DNA from 3 places in the Thioalkalivibrio sp. ALD1 genome. Region 2 is predicted to be linked to each of the others. Evidence: predicted binding sites of a transcription regulator. Region 2 holds the regulator's gene; each other region holds the start of a gene.
What was found. Region 2 encodes sigma-54, which starts transcription at its own class of promoters, with help from an activator protein. Its sites were predicted from a motif close to TGGCANGNTNCNTGCTT; they were not measured.
Positions count from the first base shown of each region.

Region 1: the regulator sigma-54 is predicted to act here: its motif matches at 4,110-4,126, upstream of F623_RS0110325 (nitrate regulatory protein).
Region 3: the regulator sigma-54 is predicted to act here: its motif matches at 3,512-3,528, upstream of glnL (nitrogen regulation protein NR(II)).

Region 1 is NZ_KB906245.1:114,944-122,225, forward strand. Features, by position in the region: gene F623_RS0110310 (ABC transporter ATP-binding protein) at 1-76, opposite strand, end outside; gene ntrB (nitrate ABC transporter permease) at 103-1,035, opposite strand; gene F623_RS0110320 (CmpA/NrtA family ABC transporter substrate-binding protein) at 1,084-2,388, opposite strand; gene F623_RS0110325 (nitrate regulatory protein) at 2,769-4,076, opposite strand; gene F623_RS0110330 (DsrE family protein) at 4,204-4,560, opposite strand; gene F623_RS0110335 (hypothetical protein) at 4,652-4,894, opposite strand; gene F623_RS0110345 (TIGR04282 family arsenosugar biosynthesis glycosyltransferase) at 4,968-5,606, opposite strand; gene F623_RS0110350 (TIGR04283 family arsenosugar biosynthesis glycosyltransferase) at 5,599-6,303, opposite strand; gene F623_RS0110355 (TVP38/TMEM64 family protein) at 6,318-7,010, opposite strand; gene F623_RS0110360 (replication-associated recombination protein A) at 7,017-7,282, opposite strand, start outside.
Region 2 is NZ_KB906241.1:695,286-702,567, forward strand. Features, by position in the region: gene lptC (LPS export ABC transporter periplasmic protein LptC) at 1-427, shown strand, start outside; gene lptA (lipopolysaccharide transport periplasmic protein LptA) at 420-944, shown strand; gene lptB (LPS export ABC transporter ATP-binding protein) at 941-1,723, shown strand; gene F623_RS0103280 (RNA polymerase factor sigma-54) at 1,793-3,286, shown strand; gene hpf (ribosome hibernation-promoting factor, HPF/YfiA family) at 3,289-3,627, shown strand; gene F623_RS0103290 (PTS sugar transporter subunit IIA) at 3,632-4,102, shown strand; gene hprK (HPr(Ser) kinase/phosphatase) at 4,169-5,200, shown strand; gene rapZ (RNase adapter RapZ) at 5,201-6,085, shown strand; gene F623_RS0103305 (PTS sugar transporter subunit IIA) at 6,090-6,515, shown strand; gene F623_RS0103310 (HPr family phosphocarrier protein) at 6,487-6,756, shown strand; gene hisC (histidinol-phosphate transaminase) at 6,931-7,282, opposite strand, start outside.
Region 3 is NZ_KB906241.1:363,485-370,766, forward strand. Features, by position in the region: gene polA (DNA polymerase I) at 1-537, opposite strand, end outside; gene F623_RS0101720 (TIGR00730 family Rossman fold protein) at 656-1,381, shown strand; gene F623_RS0101725 (DUF2782 domain-containing protein) at 1,384-1,782, shown strand; gene F623_RS0101730 (hypothetical protein) at 1,782-2,618, shown strand; gene F623_RS0101735 (DUF4124 domain-containing protein) at 2,706-3,362, shown strand; gene glnL (nitrogen regulation protein NR(II)) at 3,540-4,637, shown strand; gene ntrC (nitrogen regulation protein NR(I)) at 4,637-6,073, shown strand; gene F623_RS0101750 (dihydroorotate dehydrogenase) at 6,106-7,098, opposite strand; gene F623_RS0101755 (tRNA (cytidine(34)-2'-O)-methyltransferase) at 7,097-7,282, shown strand, end outside.

The DNA.
Region 1 (7,282 bases), on a different contig from region 2:
CACGCAGCACTTCGGTCGCCGTCGGGCCTTCGCCAAAGGTCTTGTGGACGTGTTCGATGGAGAGATAGCTGGTCATGATGATTCTCCTGTGAGGGGGCCGGCTCAGCCGGCCTGCGTGCCGCGGGTGACCCAGTTGCCGACGATCGCGACCAGACGGTCGAGGAAGAACCCGACCAGGCCGACGTAGACCAGGGCCAGCACGATGTCGCTGAGCATGGAGGCGTTCCAGGCATCCCAGATGAAGAAGCCGATGCCGACCCCGCCGATCAGCATCTCGGCGGCGACGATCGCCAGCCAGGCGAGACCGATGCCGATGCGCAGACCGGAGAAGACATACGGCGCGGCGGCCGGGAGCATGATCTTGGTGAAGTACTCGTAGCCGTTCAGGCGAAGCACGCGGGCCACGTTCACGTAGTCCTGCGAGATGTTCCGGATGCCGACCGAGGTGTTGATGATGATCGGCCAGATCGCAGTGATGAAGATCACGAAGATCGCCGACGGGTTGCTGGCCTGGAAGGCAGCCAGGGAGATCGGCAGCCAGGCCAGCGGCGGCACGGTGCGCAGCACCTGGAACAGCGGGTCCAGCCCGCGCATCGCCCAGGTGGACTGGCCGACCAACACGCCTAGACCGATCCCGGCGACCACCGCCAGGGCATAGCCGTAGGCCACCCGCTCGAGACTCGCGAGCAGCTGCCAGGCCATGCCCACGTCGTTGCCACCGTGGTCATAGAACGGATTGACGATCAGTTCCCAGGTGTCGGTGACCACCTGACTCGGGGCGGGCAACACGGCTCCCTGGGAAGACGAGAGCATCTCCCATATGAGCAAAAAAAACGCAGTCACGATCACCGGCGGCAGGACTACCGTGGCGGCGTTGCGCAGGCGCCGCGACCAGACGCCGGGATCGGCGGGCACCGCGCCGGACCGGGCCGGAGGCGCTGTCTGTCGGGCCACTGGGGCCGTGGAGGTTTCCCTCACCGCCGGGCGTTCGCGCCCGGCACCGAAGGTCATGGTGCGGTCTATAATGGCACTCATCATCCAATCCTCTTGAATCGTCGGTACAGGTGTCGTCGGGCCGTCGCGTCAGGACGCGATGGCCTTGATCTCCAGGCTGTCGAGGTAGGCCTGCGGGTCTTCCGGGTCGAAGACCTTGCCGTCGAAGAATTCCTCCTTGCCACGCGAAGTCGACTCGGGGATGGCGGCCGAGTCGATGCCGAGCGTGTCGGCCGCCTCGCGCCAGATATCCTCGCGGTTGACCTCGTCTACCAGGGCCTGCATGTCGAGATCCGGCGGCAGGTAGCCCCAGCGGATGTCCTCGGTAAGGAACCACAGGTCGTGGCTCTTGAAGGGATAGGAGGCCTGATCGTTCCAGTAGCGCATGCGGTCGGGGTGGTCCTCGACCACGCGGCCGGTGCCGTAGTCGAAGTGCCCCTGCATACGGTCGATGATGTCGCCGTACGGGGCATGGATGTAGCGCCGGCGCGAGCAGATCTCGGCGACCTCCTCGATATTCGCCGGGTCCTCGCAGTACATCTGCGCCTCCATCACCGCCATGGTCAGGGCACGGGCCGCATTCGGGTTCGCCTCTACCCAGTCCGCGCGCATGCCCAGCGCCTTCTCGGGATGGTTGTGCCAGAGTTCGCCGGTGGTGTTCGCGGTATAGCCGATGCCCTGGTTGATCAGCTGCATGTTCCAGGGCTCGCAGACACAGAAGGTGTCCATGGAGCCGACACGCATGTTGGCGACCATCTGCGCCGGCGGCACGACGATGGTGGAGATGTCGCGGTTTGGGTCGATGCCGCCGGCCGCCATCCAGTAGCGAATCCACAGGTCATGGGTGCCGCCGGGGAAGGTCATCGCCGCGCGCACCTCGTCGCCCCCGGCGCGCTTTTCCGCCAGCGCGGTCTTGAACTCGCCGGTATCCAGGCCGACCTTCAGATCGGCGTACTCATCGCCCACCGAGATGCACTGCCCGGCCAGGTTCAGCCGCGCGAGGATGCTCATCGGCGTACCGCGGCGATGGATCAGGTAGGGCATCGGCGTCAGGATGTGGGATCCGTCGATGCCGCCGCGGCTCGAACCCAGTTCCAGGTTGTCGCGCACCGTGCCCCAGGAAGACTGCTTCAGCACCTGCACGTCTGGCATCCCGTGGTCGGCAAAGAAGCCCTTCTCCAGCGCGATGAACAGCGGTGCGGCATCGGTCAGGGCAATAAAGCCCAGCTTCGCCTCGGTGGTCTCCGGCTTGCCGTTGCCCGCCTTCGCATAGCCCCAGGGCGCGGCCCCGGACACGCCCAGCGCGGTCGCGCCGATCCCGGCGGCCATGCCGCCCAGGAAACGCCGGCGCGACAGGCCGGAGGTCTTTTTCGTGTCATTCGTGTGATCGGTCATTTCGGGTTCACTCCCCTTGTCAGATTTCCGCCCAGAAACGAAAAAAGGCGTCGCATCAGCCCGGCCGCGGTTGCAGCCGGTTGATGGACGCCTTTGTCCAGTCCCATGGGAGGCCCGGTCATCGGGTCTCCCAGTTGTCAGGTGACGAACCGCCATTGGCTCGTCTTGCTCAATGTCCTGCAGGAGGTGTGCCAGTTAGCCGTTACTAATCGACCCCGCGAGGAAGAATCGCACCGTGGCGCGGGAAAATCGGATGGTCTCGGCTACTCAATCGAACCCCGGGAGACCCACGCCGACCGCAATCCCGCAGACAGCGGCACCACCCTGGGGCGCGCTGGCGGTGCAGGTGAACTGCATTGGTGCACCGCGCGAGGAAACTACTACAAGCCCTTGCCCAGCAGATCCGACATCGCGACCGTCGCCTCGGCGACCTCGGCCAGGCGCCGGTTCTGGTTCATCGCCGTCTGGCGCAGGAGCTTGTAGGCCTGGTCCTCGCTGAGGCCACGGTGCTGGATCAGAAGCGCCTTGGCACGCTCGATGGTCTTGCGTTCGGCCAGGGCCTGGCGTGCCGCATGCAGTTCGTCCTCCACCGACTGCAACCGGGCGGCCTGGCGCTGCACCAGGTCCATCACCGAGTGCCCGACAATCGGGACGTTGAGCACCGTCTCGCCATCCTCCTCGTGATCCAGACCCTCCGGCGCCCCGAAGAACACCGCATACGGAACGCTGTCACGCAGCTCGGATTCCGCCAGTTGGGCGATGCGGTCACGCACCGCGCCCAGGTCCGCGCGATCCGCCGTAATGCGTGCCGAGCAACGCTCGTTCAGGTGCATCTCCAGGAGGTCCTCGATCTCCTTCATCGCGTCGATGCGCGCGGTGGTGCAGGCAAACCAGGTCTCGGCACGGGCCGGGTCCGGCAGGGACTCGTCCCGGGTGCAGGCCAGACGGCGCAGCCGCTCGACCTCCGCCGAGAAGCCCGCGCCCTGCAGTTCCTGCCAGGCCGCGCAGGCCGGCTCCGGGGCAAACGCGGAGAAGATCCGAAACGAGCGTTCCTGCGTATCGATCCGATGCAGCAGGGACTGACGCAGTTCGCCATCAAACGCGCCCCGGCCAAAGCCGGCGGCCCCGATCGCGCGTTCCTGGCCCGCCAGCTCCTTGCCCTGCATGAAGTTCAACAGGGCGACCAGAGCTCGCGAGACCTCCGGGTCCGTGGCGGAATCGGCGGCCTCGAACACCACCGCCAGTAGCGACCGGATCAGCTCGCTGAAGCCGCGCATCGCCTCCATCGGCGAGAGCGTGCGTTCGCTGACCTCCGCCCGCAGGCTGGGCAGGCCCGACAGGCCATGCAGCGCCAGCGCCATGCGCCCCAGCAGACGACTGCGCGCGTGGGCACAGGCCCCGGGCTCCAGCCAGCCATCGAGGTGTTCGCGAAACGCTTGGGCGGTAGTGTCGGATTCGGCTCGGTACTGCGCCAGCTCGTCCGCATAGCGCTGCCCACCGGAGCCGATCCAGAGGCTGGAGGCCCCGCGTTCGCGCTGGAGCTGATGCACCAGCGCACGGATGCGCCCGACCAGCTGTACTGCGTCCAGCAGGCGCTCCAGGCTCACCACCTCGCACTTGCGCGAGGCGACCAGGAAATCGCCAATGGCCTCTTCGAAGGAAAAACTCGGGGATGCGTTCTGGGTCATGCTCGTCGTCCGCGGATCATTCCCGGAACAAACAAGCATGCGATGTGCCAGTTCGAGGGACTGGCACAGGAAGTGCGGGTAAATACGGGCGGGGGATCACACCCCGCCCGCGGACCGGCCCGCTCGATCAGAAGCTCATGGAGCGATCGAACTCGGCAACGGCCTGGACGTACTGACCCATGCCGGCCATCTCGGCATTCGGCAGGAAGTTGTGCTCGCCGACGTCGCGGCCGTTGGCGCAGGCCTCGCAGGCCCAGAACGGGACGCCTTCCTCGACCAGCGAGTCCACGATGTCCTTCATCGCCGGCATGTTGTGGCCGACGATCTTGTCGTAGACATTGCGGTTGGCGATGTTCACGGCCTCGCCCTGCAGCCAGACGGTCACGTCATGGCCCTGCTGCTTGGCCACATTGGCGGCGATCATGCCGAGGGTGGCACGGGTGGGGTCGTCGGTACCGGCGGTGACAGAAACGATAAAACGCATGGGACTCTCCTTGGTCACGTCAAAGTGGCAGGCACCGTAGCGACCCAAGCCGGGGCCGTCGAGTTCCCACAAGCCTCAAGGAGACGCCGAGTCAGGAAGCGCCTTTCGACGCAATACTCATGCGATAGAGCTTGAAGGCCATCAGCAACCAGGGGATGGCGTGCATGATCAGGTCGAGGATATCGATCGCGCGAGTCAGTTCGCCCTGGAAGAGCCAGCGGATCTTCTCGACGATGTGCGGCTCGGGGACATAGGGCGACAGCCCCAGGGTGGCCACAAACAGAATGAACAACCACAACGGGGCACGGTCGACCCAGGCAACAAACGCTTTCATGGCGCGCATCCTACCCGAAGCCTGGCCCAGCTTGCGACTGCCCCGGGACCGGGCGCGTCCTGGAGAGCCGTTCTCAAGGCGTCGTTATGCCACGCAGGAGAACCGGCGGACAATGCGCCAGGTCCTCCGGGCGGTCGATGTCGGCCCGCGCTTCCAGCTCCGCCCAGACAAGACCCTGAGCCCGGGCCCGCTCACGGGTCTGTTCCAACACCCAGTCGCTGCCCCACTCGATGGCCTCGAACAGCTCCGGTACGGGCCGCGCGGCGGCCAACAGCACGTAACCGCCATCCAGCGCCGGGATCACTACCACATCCTGGCCTCCGGCCAGTGCACTACGTGCGGCGACCAGATCCCCAACACCCAGCGTCGGGGCGTCGGACCCCATCACCAGTGCCGGAAACGGCCCGGCCTCCAGTGCATGGCACATGCGGGCCCCGAGGTCATCACCCACCTGGCTGTGCAGGGAACAGCCAAAGCGTTCGGCACAACGCTCGAGGAACGGATGATCGGTATCCGGGGTGCACCACAGCTCCACATGGTCCGGTGCCACTTGACGGGCCACGTCCAGCGCGTGCTCCAGCAACCGCTCGTGCAGCCGTGCGGCGCCCTCGGCGCCCAGCGCTGGGATCAGCCGGGTCTTGGTCCGGCCCGGATCGGGCGCGCGGGCAAAGACCAGTACACGCAGTGCTTCCGACGGCCGCCGGTCAGGCATCGCCACGATACAGTCGCGCCAGCCCATCCGGGCTTACACCCAGCCAGTAGGCCAGGCGCAACCGCCACATCAGCCAGATCGTGCGCCATGCGCCCTTCTGTTCCCAACGCCGCGACGACGTGACCAGCCGGGTGCGCAGGCACCTTGGGCGCCCCACCGAGCGCTTCAGTCGCCGCGAGAGCTCGATGTCCTCCATCAGCGGCTGATCCGGCCAGCCGCCCACGGTATCGAACGCCGAACGCGTGACGAAGACACCCTGATCCCCGGTCGCGATCCCGCTCAGACGCGAGCGCAGGTTCATCATCGCACCGATCAGCGCGAATATCGCGCGCCCCCCCGACAGCCGGACATCGAAACGCCCCCAGGCGCGATCGCCCCGGGCCACCGCATCACGCAGGGCGTGCACCGCCACCCCAGCCCTGTCCGGGAACGCCGTGTCCGCATGCAGGAACCAGAGCACCTCGCCGCGGGCGCGCTCGGCACCGGCATTCATCTGCCGTGCGCGGCCGGGGGCACTGGACAGCACGCTCACGCCGCGTTGCTCTGCCTGCTGGACAGTACCGTCCGTGCTCCCCCCGTCGACCACGATCACCTCACAGTCGAGGATTTCGCCCAGCGTATCCAGCAAGGACGGGAGGGATCCGGCCTCGTTCAGCACCGGGATGATCACGGACAGGAAGGGTGACTCCCGTGACATGGTTACCGTGGGACTCAGGCGGGCGACTGGACGGATTTCTGCCCCTGCCAGATCCGGTGCAACAGCCGAGGAAGCAACAGCACAAGGGCCAGTACGGCGAGAATCGCGAGCCCCAGCTGAACCCGGTTGTCCGCATCGCCTGCCACCATCTCTCGCGTGGCGTGGCCCAGCCAGGAATAGGCGAACAGGCTGGGGATCAGTGCGACCAGGGTCGTGACTGTGAACACAGTGAGCGGCATGCGCACCAGGCCCAGGGCGTAGTTGGTCGGGGCGAACGGGAACACCGGCACCAGCCGTGTCAGTGCGACCACGCGCCAGCCCTCGGCCTCCACATCCTCGCGCAGCCGTGCGCTGCGCGGACCCAGACGCGGTTCCAGCCAGGGTTGCAGCAGGGTACGCGCCAGCGTGAACGCGATGATCGCGGCGATGGTCGCCGCCAGCAGGCTCAGAGCCCCGCCGGTGAACGGCCCGAACAACGCCCCTCCCAACAGGATCCAGAAGGTGCTGGGCAACGGAAACAGCGCAAGGACGACAAAGGCCAACACAAACACCATGTAGGCGCCCGCCCCCCAGCTGGCGAGCCACGCCTCGACGTCCTGCAGCGGCAACAGCTCGGGCCATTCGGTGGTAAGCGCCACCCAGCCCAGCGATCCTGCCAGCAGGATCGCGGCCAACAGCCACCAGCGTCCGGGATGATGTATCTGCATGGGTCCCTATTCCTTGTCGTCGCCGCGCAGTCGCTCCAGCCGCTCGGCCAGCGCGCGCTCCGTACCCTCGCGTTTCGCTCGATAGAAGTGCTGATCCTCCAGCCCTTCGGGCAGATAGACCTGCCCGCGCGCGAAACCATCCGGTTCATCATGATCATAGCGATATCCCGCGCCGAACCCCTCCTCGCGCATCAACTCCGTAGGGGCATTGCGAAGATGCAGGGGCACGCCGGGGCTGCCCGTCTCGCGGATGCTTGCGCGGACCTCGTTCA
Region 2 (7,282 bases):
CGACGATGGCGAGCTGAGCCACCGCCTGCGCGGAACGCGGCTGCGCGAATTTGGCCGCGACGGCCCCCAGCTGATCGACGACCCCGACCTGGATATCTTCGATGCCGGCGGTATCGAGTGGCACTGGACCGCGCCCGAGGCGCTGCACCGTCCGATGGATGAGACCCTCGACCTGATCGGCCCCACGCGAGGTGTGCAGCCCGAGCGTGGCGAGCGCGTACGCACGGTGATCGAGTCCTCCGACGTGACGGTGGCCACCGACACCATGATCGCCACCTCCGAGGCCCTGTCGACGCTGGATCAGCCTGGCCTCTTTCAGCGGGGTGTGGGTCTGCGCGTGGACTCGCGAGGGGATACCATAGAACTGTTCCATGATGTGTACACGTTATACAGCGAGTCGGGCGAGGAGGAAGCCGCTAATGACTGAACGTGGTGGGTCGTCGCTCGCCCGGGCCGGGTGGTCTGTGCTGGTGGGGGGCGTCTTGCTGCTGCTGGCCTCGCCGCTTGTGGCCCAGCAGCAGGCGCTGCCGGTGGAGATTACCGCGGATCATGCGGAGATGGACGACCGCCGGGGCGTGAGTACCTATACCGGTGATGTGATTGTGGTCCGCGGGGATATGACGCTGGAGGCGGACAAGGTCTATGTGCGCAGCCGCGATCGGCGTCCCTACGAGATGGAGGCCCACGGCGAGCCCGCGCGGCTGGAGTCGCCGGATCCGGAGACGGGGGAGATGCGCATCGCCACCGCACTGCGCATCGACTACCTGCTGAACGAAGACCGGGTGATCCTGACGGACCAGGCACACGTGGTCACGGCGGCCGAGGAGGCGCGTGGCAAGCGTATTGTCTACGACCTGGAAACCGACATCATCGAAGCCGAGCGTGGCGAGACCGATGACGAGCGTGTACGCATCAGGATCCAGCCCCGCGAAGACGGCGAATGACCGAGGTGGACCCCAGCATACCAGCAGGGACGGATGGCGAAGCCCCTCCGGTGGCCGGCTATCTGGCCGGACGCGAGCTGACCAAGCGCTATGGCAAGCGTACGGTACTGGATCGCGTCGATGTCGACCTGGCGCCCGGCGAGGTGGTGGGGCTGCTGGGCCCGAACGGGGCGGGCAAGACCACCTGTTTCTACAGCCTGGTCGGCCTGATACGGCCCAATCGCGGCCGTATCACGCTGGGCGACCGGGATATAACCCATGCCCCAATTCATGCGCGGGCCCGCGCCGGGCTGGGCTACCTGCCGCAGGAGGCCTCGATATTCCGGCGACTGAGTGTTTGGGACAATCTCCAGGCCGTGCTGGAGCTCCGGCCGGAGCTCGATCGCCACGAACGTCGTCGGATCGGCGATGCCCTGATCGAGGAATTTCAGTTGGAGACGGTGCGGCACAGTCCGGGGATTGCCTTGTCCGGAGGCGAGCGCCGTCGCGCGGAGATTGCGCGAGCGCTGGCTGGTGATCCACGCTTTATCTGCCTGGACGAGCCGTTCGCCGGCGTGGATCCGATTTCCGTGGGTGATATCCAGGCCGTGATTGGACACCTGGCCCAGCGCGGGATCGGGGTACTGATTTCCGACCACAATGTGCGCGAGACACTCGGAATCTGCGACAGGGCCTATATTCTTAGCGAGGGCCGCATCCTGAGCGCGGGGACTCCGCAGGAACTGCTGGACGACCCGCAGGTACGCCGGGTGTACCTCGGTGAAAACTTTCGGCTGTGAGCTCTCGGTGCAGATGGATCAATGTCTTCTTGAGAGGGTCTTAATGGTCACGATGGACCTGAAACCGCGATGCTGAAACCCGGGCTCAATCTGCAGCTGGGGCAGACGCTGACGATGACCCCGCAGCTGCAACAGGCCATTCGCCTGTTGCAGCTTTCCACGCTGGAGTTGCAGGCGGAGATCCAGCAGGCGCTGGAAAGCAATCCCATGCTCGAGCAGGTGGAGGACGAGGGCGAGGAGGCTCTGGGCGAGCGCCCGGAGGAAGGGGGCGAGCGGGTCGACGGGGATCGCATGCAGGCCGATACGGCCGGCGATGACGTGATCCCCGAGGAGCTGAGCACCGACAGCCGCTGGGACGACATCTACGAGCCCGCTCCGAGCCCGCGCGGCCTGGATGATCGCGATCCGCTGGAGAATACCTCCGACGGCGACGACGAGGGCCTGCAGGACCATCTGCTCTGGCAGCTGCATCTGAGCCACCTGACCCCGCGCGACCAGCGGATCGGCGCGGCGCTGATCGACGCGATCAGCCCGGATGGCTACCTGGACGGTGATCTCGAGGCGCTGGCGGAGATGATCAGCCAGGGCGAGGACGAGCCCGTGGGGGTCGACGAGGTCGAGGCGGTGCTGCACTGGATTCAGCAGTGCGACCCGCTGGGCGTCGGTGCGCGGGACCTGCGCGAGTGTCTGGAGATCCAGCTGCGCCATCTGGCGCCGGATGCCCCGGCGCGCGACGCGGCTCGAGCCATCCTGGAAAACGGCATGGAGAGCCTGGCCAAGCGGGACTACCGGGCCCTGCAGCGGCAGTCAGGCGTGCGCGATCCAGACGAACTGGCGCGGGCGCTGGACCTGATCCGTACTCTGAACCCGCGTCCGGGTGCCCAGATCAGCGAGTCCACTTCGGAATACGTCGTGCCGGATGTCTATGTCCGCCATGACCGCGATGGCTGGCGTGTGGACCTGAACCCGGAGATTGCTCCGCGCATTCGCATCAATGATCTCTATGCAGGCATGGTGCGGCAGGTCTCCGATGCGCGTGACAGCGCGTTCATGCGCGATCAGCTGCAGGAGGCGCGCTGGTTCCTGAAGAGCCTGCACAGCCGCAACGATACCCTGTTGCGGGTCGCCCAGGCCATCGTCCTGCGCCAGCAGGGGTTTCTCGAGCATGGCGAAGTCGCCATGCAGCCACTGATCCTGCGTGACATCGCCGAGGCCCTGGAGATGCACGAGTCGACCATCTCGCGAGTGACCACACAGAAATACATGCACACCCCGCGTGGGGTATTCGAGTTCAAGTATTTCTTTTCCAGTCATGTCGGGACGGCCGACGGTGGCGAATGCTCGGCGACCGCGATCCGTGCCATGATTCGAGAACTGATTGGTGGCGAGACCGCGAACAAGCCACTGAGCGATGCCAAACTGGCCCAGATCCTGTCGGATCGGGGCATCAATGTGGCCCGACGTACCGTGGCCAAGTACCGCGAGGCCATGCACATACCGTCTTCCAGTGAACGCCGGCAGATGGCGAGCATGCCAAGCGGAACCAAGCAAAAAGGAGCCTGACCATGCAGATCAACCTGACCGGCCATCACGTCGATATCACCGACGCCCTGCGCGACTACGTAAACGAAAAGTTCGCGAAGCTGGAGCGCCACTTCGACAAGGTGATCGACGTGCATGTGGTGCTGACCCACGAGAAAAATCAGAACCTGAACAACAAGGCAGAGGCCAATCTCCAGGTCAGCGGTAATCACATCCACGCAGAAGCCAGTCACGAGGACATGTATGCGGCGATCGATGGCCTGATCGACAAGGTGGATCGCCAGCTCATCAAGCACAAGGAAAAGGTCAAGGACCATCACCGCGCCGAGGGTGCCCAGCGCAACCGCGAACAGGCCCTGTAACGCAATGACCATTGCCGAGCTGATCACCCGCGACCGTATTCGACTGGAACCCGAGTGTTCCAGCCAGAAGCGGTCGCTCGAGACCCTGGCCGAATTGCTGGCCGTCGGCGGCGAGGAGTCCGCCGGTCCGGCCAGCGGGGCCATCTTCGAGGCCCTCTCTGCCCGCGAGAAGCTTGGCTCCACCGGTCTCGGTCATGGTGTGGCCATCCCGCACGGGCGCCTGGCCGAGATCGACGCCCCCCGGGTCGCGGTCCTGCGGCTGGACCAGGGCGTCGACTTCGACGCCATGGATCACGAGCCGGTGGATATCCTGATCGCGCTGCTGGTCCCCGAGGCGGCTACCAGTGAACACCTGGATCTCCTGGCGCAGCTGGCTCGTGGCCTTTCTCAGCCCGACAATATCGCCTCGCTGCGTCGTGCCGGTGACGCGGACGCCCTGGAGCGTGCACTGACCAGGGCCTTCGGCGACGCCTGATCATGGGGCCCCAGCAGTGTTCACCATGTTCCGACACTCAACGCTGACTCTTCCGGAGATGCGTGGATGAACGAGGCACTGGGGGAGGGTGGCATCGCACGCGACATCACCGTCGAGGCCCTGATCCAGGCGATGGGCAACCGCCTGGACCTGCGCTACGTCCATGGCGAGCAGGTCGCACCCGACCGCAATCTGGTAGGCGGGGACGGAGACGACCTGCCCCTGGCCGGGCACCTCAACCTGATCCGGCCAAATCGCATTCAGGTGATCGGCGATTTCGAGGCGCGCTATATCGCGCGGCTGAGCGATGAGCAGCGCGAGCAGCTGATCCTGGAGATGGCCCGCACCGGCACGACCGCGGTGATCTTTGCCGAGGACACCTGCCCGTTCTCGGAGATGCCGGACGTCCCCGAGGAGCAGCTGCCACTGATCCTGTGCTCCTCCACCAGCAGCCACGAGATCATCTCGCTGCTGCGCTACTTCCTGCAGCAGCGGCTGGCCCATTTCGAGGTGCGCCATGGCGTGTTCATGGAGATCCTCGGAATCGGCGTGCTGATCAGCGGGGCCTCCAGCGTGGGCAAGAGCGAGGTGGCGCTGGAGCTCATCTCGCGCGGGCACCGGTTGATTGCCGACGATGCGCCGGAGTTCGCCCGCATCGCCCCGGATATCGTGCGCGGACATTGCCCGGCCCTGCTGCAGGACCTGCTCGAGGTCCGCGGGCTGGGGGTGCTGAACGTCCGCGCCATGTACGGGGATTCGGCAATCAAGGGTGGCAAGTATCTGCGGCTGATCATTGACCTGCGCGACCACAGCGAGCCTTCGCCGGTGCCGGACGATCGCCTGAACGGGCGCCGTGGGGAGATCGATATCCTCGGGCTGCGCATCCCGCTGATCAGCCTGCCGGTCGCTCCGGGGCGCAACATCGCGGTCATGATCGAGGCGGCGGTGCGCAGCCACATGCTGCACATGCAGGGCTATGTCGCCGGTGACGACCTGCGCGCACGTCAGCGCCGGCAGATGAGCGGCGAGCCCGAGGAGCCGCCTTACCACCGTGCGATCCCGGCGACCACCGTTCCCAACCCGGATCCGGAGGGCTGAGTGCGACTTCTGCTGGTTAGTGGCCTTTCGGGCTCCGGCAAGACGGTCGCCCTGCACACGCTGGAGGACGCCGGATATTTTTGCGTCGACAACCTGCCGTTGCCGCTGCTTCCCGGGCTCATCGATCAGGTCCGCAGCGGCGACTACGATGCCGACGAAGACCGTCATCTGGCGGTCGGGGTGGATGTCCGTAGCGGGCTGACTGCGCTGGAGGGTTTTGCCGACCTGCTGCGCGAGCTTCGAGGCAAGGGGCTGCAGGTCGAGGTGATGTTCCTGCAGGCCTCCAGCGAGGTCCTGCTGCGGCGTTACCACTTGACGCGGCGCCGGCATCCGCTGGCGCGCGACGGCGTCCCGCTGGTCGACGCTATCGAGCGTGAACGCGACTGGCTCGGGCATGTCGCGGCCGAGGCCGATCTGACCGTGGACACCTCCCGGTTGTCGATGCATGATCTCGCACGCACCCTGCGCGACCGCGTTGGGTTGCTGGGCGAAGAGCGTCTGTCCCTGCTCTTTCAGTCATTCGGGTTCAAGCACGGGGCGCCGCTGGACTCCGACTTCGTGTTCGACGTCCGCTGCCTGCCCAACCCGCACTACGAACGCGACCTGGCCCCACTGACCGGGCGCGACGCCGCCGTTTGCGAGTTTCTTGCGCGTCATGGCGAGGTCGAGGAGATGTATGACGGGATACAGGGCTTTCTGGAACAGTGGGTGCCGCGTATCCGGCAGGATCACCGCAGCTATGTGACCGTATCGATCGGGTGCACCGGCGGGCGCCACCGTTCGGTCTATCTCGTGGAGCGGCTGGCGGCTGCGTGGCGGGGGCGCGAACATGTTACTGTTAGCACCCGTCACCGCGAGCTATCCCTGCCCCTCGAATCGGAGTGAGTCCATGGGCGTTGGTCTGATCCTGATCACGCATCAAAACCTCGGCGACACCCTGCTGCAGACGGCCCGCAGCATGCTGGGCGACCTGCCAGAGGATTGCGAGTCCATGGCGATGTCGCAGAATGACGACCCCGACGAGGTGCTGGCCCGCGCGAGGGCGCGTCTGGGCGAGCTGGATTCCGGTTCCGGCGTGCTGATCCTGACCGACATGTTCGGTTCTACCCCCTCCAATGTGGCCAGCCGCGTGGCGCGGGGGGCGAATGCCCGCGTCATTGCCGGGATCAACCTGCCGATGCTGATCCGTGTGCTGAACTACCGCCATCTGCCGCTGACGGAGCTGGTCAACAAGGCCCTGTCGGGCGGGCACGATGGCATCCTTCTTTGTGACCAGGAGTGTTCGGATGCCGCAGCGCGCAGTCCCCATCGTTAATCGCCTGGGGATGCATGCGCGTGCGGCGGCCAAGTTTGTGAGCCTGGCCAGCCAGTACGCGTCCGATGTGACCGTATCCCGGAATTCCCAGGAAGTGAACGGCAAGAGCATCATGGGGGTGATGATGCTGGCGGCGGCGCAGGGCTCCGAGGTCACCATCACCACTGACGGCGATGACGCCGAAGAGGCCCTCGACGCCCTCACCGAACTCGTCGCCAACCGCTTCGGCGAGGACGCCTAACCCTCCCCTTCTGCCTCCATGCCTTCTCGAGGCTGGGCCTGGTTCGCCATCCGGTGTTCACGTGCCTTCGGTCCACATACTGCCAAGCGCTGTCTCGCCAGCGCAGGTAGGCGGCCGGACGAAAGCACCGTAAACACCGGATGGCGAACCAGGCCCAGCCTCAGAAATCAGGGTTCAGCCGGCGAGGGCGTTGCGCAGGGCCGCAAGAAACGCGTCGTTCTCGTCGGGGCGGCCGACGGTGACGCGCAGGCAGTCAGCCAGTAGCGGGTGCGCGCGGCCAACATCCTTGACGAGGATGCCGGCGTCGCGCAGGGCCGCGAAGCTCGCATGCCCCTGCCCCTCGCGCACCCGAAAGAGGATGAAGTTCGCCTGACTCGGGAACACGTGGTCGACGCCGTCGATCGCCGCAAGCGCGTCGGACAGCCGGCCGCGCTCTTCGATGATGCCGTGCGCCTGCTCATCCAGGGCCTCACGGTGATCCAGGGCGAAGGCGACCGAGCGCTGGGTCAGGGTATTGATGTTGTAG
Region 3 (7,282 bases), 330 kb from region 2:
CAGAGCGAGGTAGTCGACGATCTGCTCCGGGGCCACGCCGAACTTCTCCTGCACGCCCTCACGGTCCAGTGTGACCCCGCTCATGGTGTTGACCAGCGTGATGCGGTCATTCACCAGCTGGGCGAGATCCTTGTCGCCGGTCGAGATCACCACGTCGTGCCCGGCGCGGGCCGACTGGTCGGCCAGGGTCGCGATCACGTCGTCGGCCTCCACCCCCTCGACGCACAGCAGCGGCAGCCCCATGGCCTGCACCAGTTCATGCAGCGGTTCAATTTGGGCCGCGAGCTCCTCCGGCATGGGCGGGCGGGTGGCCTTGTATTCCGGGTAAATGTCGTCGCGGAAGGTCTTGCCCTTGGCGTCGAACACCACCGCCATGTGTTCCGGGCCGTAGTCCGCGCGCAGCTTGCGCAGCATGTTCGCCACACCGATCATCGCCCCGGTCGGGGCGCCATCCGGCGCGGTCAGCGGCGGTAGGGCATGGAAGGCCCGGAACAGATATGACGAGCCGTCGACCAGGACAAGGGGTGGTTGTGGCATCAATGCGGCATCCGTACGGAAGGTGCGCGCCATTCTACAGCCCCGTCTCAGGCCACGACCATTTGTACGGACCCGGGGCGGCCGTTACGCTTGGCCTTCGACACGAGGAACCCGCCGCATGAACGACCGCGAACGCGCCGAACACCCCGGCCTGCGCCCCATTGACGATTCCGCCCTGACCCGCGAGAGCTGGAAGATCTTCCAGATCATGGCGGAGTTCGTGGAGGGTTTCGAGCGCCTGGCGCATATCAAACCATCCGTGAGCATCTTTGGCTCCGCGCGCTTTCCGCCGGGGCATCCGCATTACCAGCTGGCCGAAGAGGTTGCCCGCCAGTTGTCGGATGCCGGCTTCGCGGTGGTCAGCGGCGGCGGCCCGGGCATCATGGAGGCGGCCAACAAGGGTGCCTACGCCGGCCGGTCGCCAAGCATCGGCCTGAATATCCAGCTCCCTCACGAGCAGAGCGCCAACCCCTATCAGGACATCGGCCTCGGGTTTCGTCACTTCTTCTCGCGCAAAGTGATGTTCGTGAAGTACGCCTCTGCGTACGTGGTGCTCCCTGGCGGCTTTGGCACGCTGGACGAACTGGCGGAGATCCTGACGCTGGTGCAGACCGGCAAGACCCGGCGCATCCCGATCGTGCTGGTCGGCTCCGAGTTCTGGAAGGGGCTTCTGCACTGGTTCGACGACACTCTTGTGTCCGAAGGCACAATCGATGCCGAGGACCTGAAGCTATACTCGTTGGTGGATGCCCCGGAAGACGTCGTGGACGTGATCTTCGAGCATTACGAGGCGCGCAGCTTCGAGCCTTCCGCGGAAGAAAAGAAACGCATGATGGAGCTGTGAGCATGGCCGCTAAGTGCACCCATTATTCCGCCGCCATCCTGGCCGGTCTTTTTCTCGCGCCGGCTTTGGCCATTGCCCAGCAGGAGCGCGAGTGGGATGATGCCCCGCCGCCGCCCGAGATGCCGGACGAGGCCGAGGCCGACCCCGCGCCGCCCGTGCTCGACGAACGCGCGCGCGAGCAGCGCGGCCTGGAAGAGGCCGACATCGTGATCATCGAACGCGATGGGGAGACCCGGCGCGAGTACCGCATGGGCGGGCAGCTTGTGATGGTTGAGGTGATCCCCGCGGCCGGTCCCTCCTACTACCTGATCGACAGCACCGGCGACGGCCTGCTCGATCGCCGACAGCGCGAGCTGGAACCCGATTTCGTACCGCCGTCCTGGGTGATCTTCCAATGGTAATGAACGAAAACGACTGCCAGGCCTGTGCCGAGGCCTGCGGGGTAAGCATCGAGTTTCGCGAGGGCGAGGCCTTGCTGGCGGGGCAGCCCGTTCAGTGTCTGCGTTTGTCGGCGGATGCCGCCTCCGGTATCGAGGCTGCGCTTGACGACGCAGGCATCAGCCCGCTGGCCATGGCCGATGCCGATGGGATGCGAACCTTGTTGCTGGATCGGGGCCAGGCGTTACGCGAGCCGCTGTCCGCCGAGGGCCCCGGAAGCCTCGATGCCCTGGGACAGCAGGCCGCCAACTGGCAGGCGCGGCATCCGGCGAGTGCGATGCCGGACGCCACGGGCTACCGCCGCGGGGTGCTGCAACAGCTGCTGCGTGAACGCGCCGATTCGCTGGGCCAGACGCTGTCGGCCGACGAGCGGGAGACGCTGGATGCCGAACTCCGCCACCAGAGCCTCTATCGTTTCGAGGATCTGCCGCTGGCCGGGAGCTATTGGCACTCGGTGCGGGTCTATCCGGATGGGGCGGGGCCCGCGGATCTGGTGATGCCACCGGCGCCGGTGCCCGCTTTCTGGCAGCTCGCCCGCATCGCGCTGGCGCTCGCGGTGGACGAGGCGGGCGAGATCCGTGGCGATGCCTACCGTGCGTTGCTGGCGGGCTACCATGCCAGGCGCCCGCTGGCCGCGATCGAGCGCGGCGCGGCACCGACGTTGCTGCGCCTGGCGGCGCTGGAGGACTGGATCGCCCGGCGCGAATCGGGTGCGGCGGGCGAGTCCGAGCGGCAACGGCTCGTTGCGCTGCAGGGGCACGCGGCCCGCGTGCAGGGATTGTGGGTGCGCGCCGCCTAGGGAAACACTGATCAGTGTTTCCCAGGCTGACAGATCGGTGCTCCCTAGAGGGGGCTGATCAAGGATACCGGCCCAAGGAGATCGGCGATGAACAAGGTCTGGGTGCTGTTTCTAATCGCGTTGTGCCTCCCGGCGCTGACCCAGGCCGAGATCTACCGCTGGACCGATGACCAGGGCAATGTGCACTTTGGCGACCGTCCTCCCGAGGGCCGCGCCAGCGAGTCGGTCGATGTGCGCGAACCCATGCGCGGTGTGCCACTGGAGGGCGCCCGCGAGATCCTGCAGCGCCCGGTTCGACCTCAGCAGCAGGAGGAGGACGCGCCGCCAGGCTACGAGCGCATCGCCATCACGCAGCCGGAGGATGGTTCCGGCGTGCGAGCCAACGATGGCAATGTTACTGCCGAGATCGAGCTGAACCCGGCACTGGACGCCGACGCCGGCCACCGTGTGGTCTGGTTGTTGAACGGCGAGGAGGCTGGGGATAGCCGTGGCTCCAATATCACGTTCGAGGGTCTCGATCGCGGCGAGTACAGCCTGCAGGCCCGGGTGGAGGACGACGCCGGGCAGGAGCTTGCCAGCAGCGAACCCATTCAGTTCAACGTGCTGCGTATGGCCATTCCGCGCGAACAGCAGCAGCAACAGCGTCCGCAGCAGTTTCCCCAAGGCGGGGCGCCACAGGCCCCTCGTGCCCCGCAGGCCCCGCGGGCTCCGCAGCCGCAAGCCCCGCAGACTCCGCCGAACTGACACCGATCGCACCATTGGCGTGCAGCGAACGCCCCATTATAGTGCATATAAAGCACTATAATGGGGCAGGCCTCGCTGGGTGCCCTAATGGAATCCGCCATAACCGCTTTCCCGCCCGCAGGCAATCCAACCCGCGAGGTACCCCCGCTTGGCGCGATTCCTGCTTGAGGTCCGTTGATGAACAATCCCGTTGCCAAGTCCGCTCCAGCTCCCTGGCCCTGGTGGGACGACCTGTCCACCGCCGTGCTGGTGACGGATGACGAGTTGCGCCTGGTGAGTCTGAACAGTGCGGCCGAGGTCCTGCTGGGCCTCAGCCGCGAGCGCATTGTCGGCCACGGGCTGGGACAGTGGCTCCGGCTCGACCGCAGCCTGTCCAGCCGGCTGCGGTCGGTGCTTTCGCTCGATCAGCCGATCACCCTGAGGGCACGACAGATGGAGCCCTTGCGCGCCGAGCCCTTTCTGGCGGACATCACCATCACGCCGCTGCGTGGCGACGACGGCTCGGGACCACAGCTTCTGTTCGAGTTGAATGCCATTGATCGCCATGAGCGCATCAGCCGGGAAGAGCAGCTACAGAAGCAGCAGGCGATCACGCGTGCGGTAACCCGGGGGCTGGCGCACGAAATCAAGAACCCGCTGGGTGGTTTGCGTGGCGCGGCACAGTTGTTGGCCAGCGAGGTGGACGATGACGGGTTGAAGGAATACACCGGCATCATCATCCGCGAAGCGGACCGGCTGCGTGGTCTGGTCGATCGCATGCTCGGGCCTCACAACCTGCCCCGTTTCGAGGCCGTCAATCTGCACGAAGTACTCGAGCATGTGCGCGGCCTCGTCAGCGTGCAGTTGCCGTTGGGCCTGAAGATCCGCGGCGACTACGACCCGAGCATCCCCGATGTGCGCGCCGATCGCGACATGCTGGTGCAGGCCATCCTGAATCTGGTGCAAAACGCGGTGCAGGCGCTGAACGAGGGTGGCGAGATCACTCTGGTCTCGCGCGTATTGCGCCAGTACACCATTTCCGGCCACCGCCACCGACTGGTGGCGCGCCTGAGTGTGCGGGACAACGGCCCCGGCATCCCGGAGGAGATCCGCGAGCGCATCTTCTTCCCGATGGTGACCGGGCGCGCCGCCGGCACCGGGCTCGGTCTGCCCATCGCGCAGAGCCTGATCCAGTTGCACAACGGACTCATTGAATGTCACTCCCGACCGGGCGGCACTTCGTTCGACATCCTGCTGCCCATCGAATCCGAAAAGACCCAGGAGGCCGCTGCCTGATGGACCCCATCGTCTGGATCATTGACGACGACGACTCGATCCGGTGGGTGCTGGATCGTGCCCTGCAGCGTGCCGGTATACAGGTGCGCGGGTTCGAAACGGCCGACGCGGCCTGGGCCGCTCTCGAGACGGACGAGGCCCCGGATACCGTGGTGGCCGACATCCGTATGCCGGGACTTAACGGCCTCGATTTTCTGGCGCGCATGCAGACCCGTCCGGATCCGCCGCCGGTGATCATCATGACGGCCTTTTCGGATCTCGAGAGCGCGGTCGGGGCCTACCAGACGGGGGCCTTCGAGTACCTGCCCAAGCCCTTCGACATCGACGATGCCGTGGCCCTGGTTCAGCGGGCGCTGGAGGCGCGGGCGACCGCACAGCAAAACGCCGAGGGAGGTGCCCGGATCGAGGACACACCCATCATCGGCGAGGCGCCGGCGATGCAGGAGATGTTCCGCGCGATCGGGCGTCTGTCGCGCAGCAACATCACCGTCTTGATTAATGGCGAATCCGGTACCGGCAAGGAACTGGTTGCGCGAGCCCTGCACCAGCACAGCCCGCGCGCCGACCAGCCATTGATCGCATTGAACACCGCCGCGATCCCGAAAGATCTGCTGGAAAGCGAGTTGTTTGGCCATGAGCGTGGCGCCTTTACCGGTGCCAGTCAGAGCCGCAAGGGCCGCTTCGAGCAGGCTGATGGCGGCACGCTGTTCCTCGATGAGATCGGCGACATGCCGTTCGATCTGCAGACGCGTCTGCTGCGGGTGCTGGCGGACGGCACCTTCTATCGCGTCGGTGGGCACACCCCGATCCGCGTGGACGTGCGCATCATCGCCGCGACCCATCAGGACCTCGAGGAGCGCGTTCGCGCCGGCCTGTTCCGCGAAGACCTATTCCATCGCCTGAACGTGATCCGCATCCATGTGCCCTCGTTGCGCGAACGCCCCGAGGACATCGCGCTGCTGGTGCAGCATTTCATGGCCGAGGTGGCGCGCGAGCTGGGGGTCGAGGCGAAAACCATGCGTCCGGAGGTGGTGCGCGAGCTGCAACGTCTGCCCTGGCCGGGGAACGTTCGCCAGCTGGAAAACACCTGCCGCTGGCTTACGGTTATGGCCTCGGGTCGGGAGGTGCATCTGGACGACCTGCCGGCCGAGCTGCATCACGAGAGCCCGCCCGCGGAGGTGCGCGGCGAGTTGGCCGATACGCACCATCCCTCGCCCCGCGACTGGACCAGCGACCTGGCTCAGGTGGCACGGACGCACTGGCAGCAAGGCGAGCGCGACCTGCTCGGGCGGGTGCTGCCGCAACTGGAACGCACGGTGATCCGCGAGGCGCTCAATGTGACGGGTGGCCACCGCCAGCAGGCCGCCGCCCTGCTGGGCTGGGGCCGCAACACCCTGACCCGCAAGATTCAGGAACTGGGCATCGACGACGACTAAGGAAACATGGATCAGTGTTTCCTTGAGCCGGGTCAGGTCGTGGGGTCTTCCGGGGCCGGTGCCGCGCAGGCGGAGATCCCGCTGTTGAGCTGCAGGGTTCCGGTCAGTTCGTTGACCTGCTCGATCCCGTGGCGATCCATGTAGTCACGGATGCCGTCGAGGATCTTCGGCAGGCACAGCGGGTCGTAGAACAGCCCCGTCCCGACACCCACGGTACTGGCGCCAGCGATCAGGAATTCCAGCGCGTCGCGCGCGGTCAGCACGCCGCCCTGGCCGATGATCGGGATGTGGTGCGGCGCGGCCACCTGATAGACCTGCTGTACCTTCAATAGCGCGATCGGCTTGATCGCCGGGCCGGACAGTCCGCCCTGGTTGTTGCCGATCACCGCGCGGCGGTTCTCGACGTCGACCGCCATGCCCATCAGGGTGTTGATCACTGCAAAGCCGTCGGTCCCGGCGTCGATACAGCGGCGCGCGTTCTCGGCAATGTCGGTCTGGTTGGGCGAGAGCTTGGTGATCAGTGGCTTGGAGGTCACCGAACGGCAGGCCTCGACCACGCGTGCGGACATCTCCGGGTCGTTGCCGAAGGCCACGCCGCCCTCTTTCACGTTGGGGCAGGAGATGTTGATCTCGATGGCATCGATCGGCGAGTCGTCGAAACGCCGGGTGACCTCGATGTACTCCTCGATGGTCGAGCCGGAGACGTTGGCGAAAAAGCGCGTCTCCTCAAAATCGAGCACGGGCAGGATCTCGTCCACCACCCTGTCCACGCCCGGATTCTGCAGCCCGATCGCGTTCAGCATGCCATCCGGGGTCTCGTAGACGCGGTGCGGCGGGTTGCCCAGGCGTGCCTGGCCGGTCGTGCCCTTCAGACAGATCGCACCTGCGTCGCGGTTGGAGAACCCGGCGACCCGGGTGTATTCCTCGCCAAAGCCGACACAGCCGGACAGCAGCACCAGGGGCGTGTTCAAATGCAGCCCGCAGAAATCAACGGCCAGCCGCGGATCGGTGCGCGAATCACTCATGCTTCACATCGTCCTTTATGAACCGGAAATCCCGCCGAACACGGGCAATATTATTCGTCTGGCGGCCAACACCGGGGCGGCGTTGCACCTGATCCACCCGCTCGGTTTCGAGCTGGACAGCGCCCGCGCGCGCCGCGCCGGGCTCGACTATCACGAGCTGGCCCGGGTGCAAGAGTATGACAGC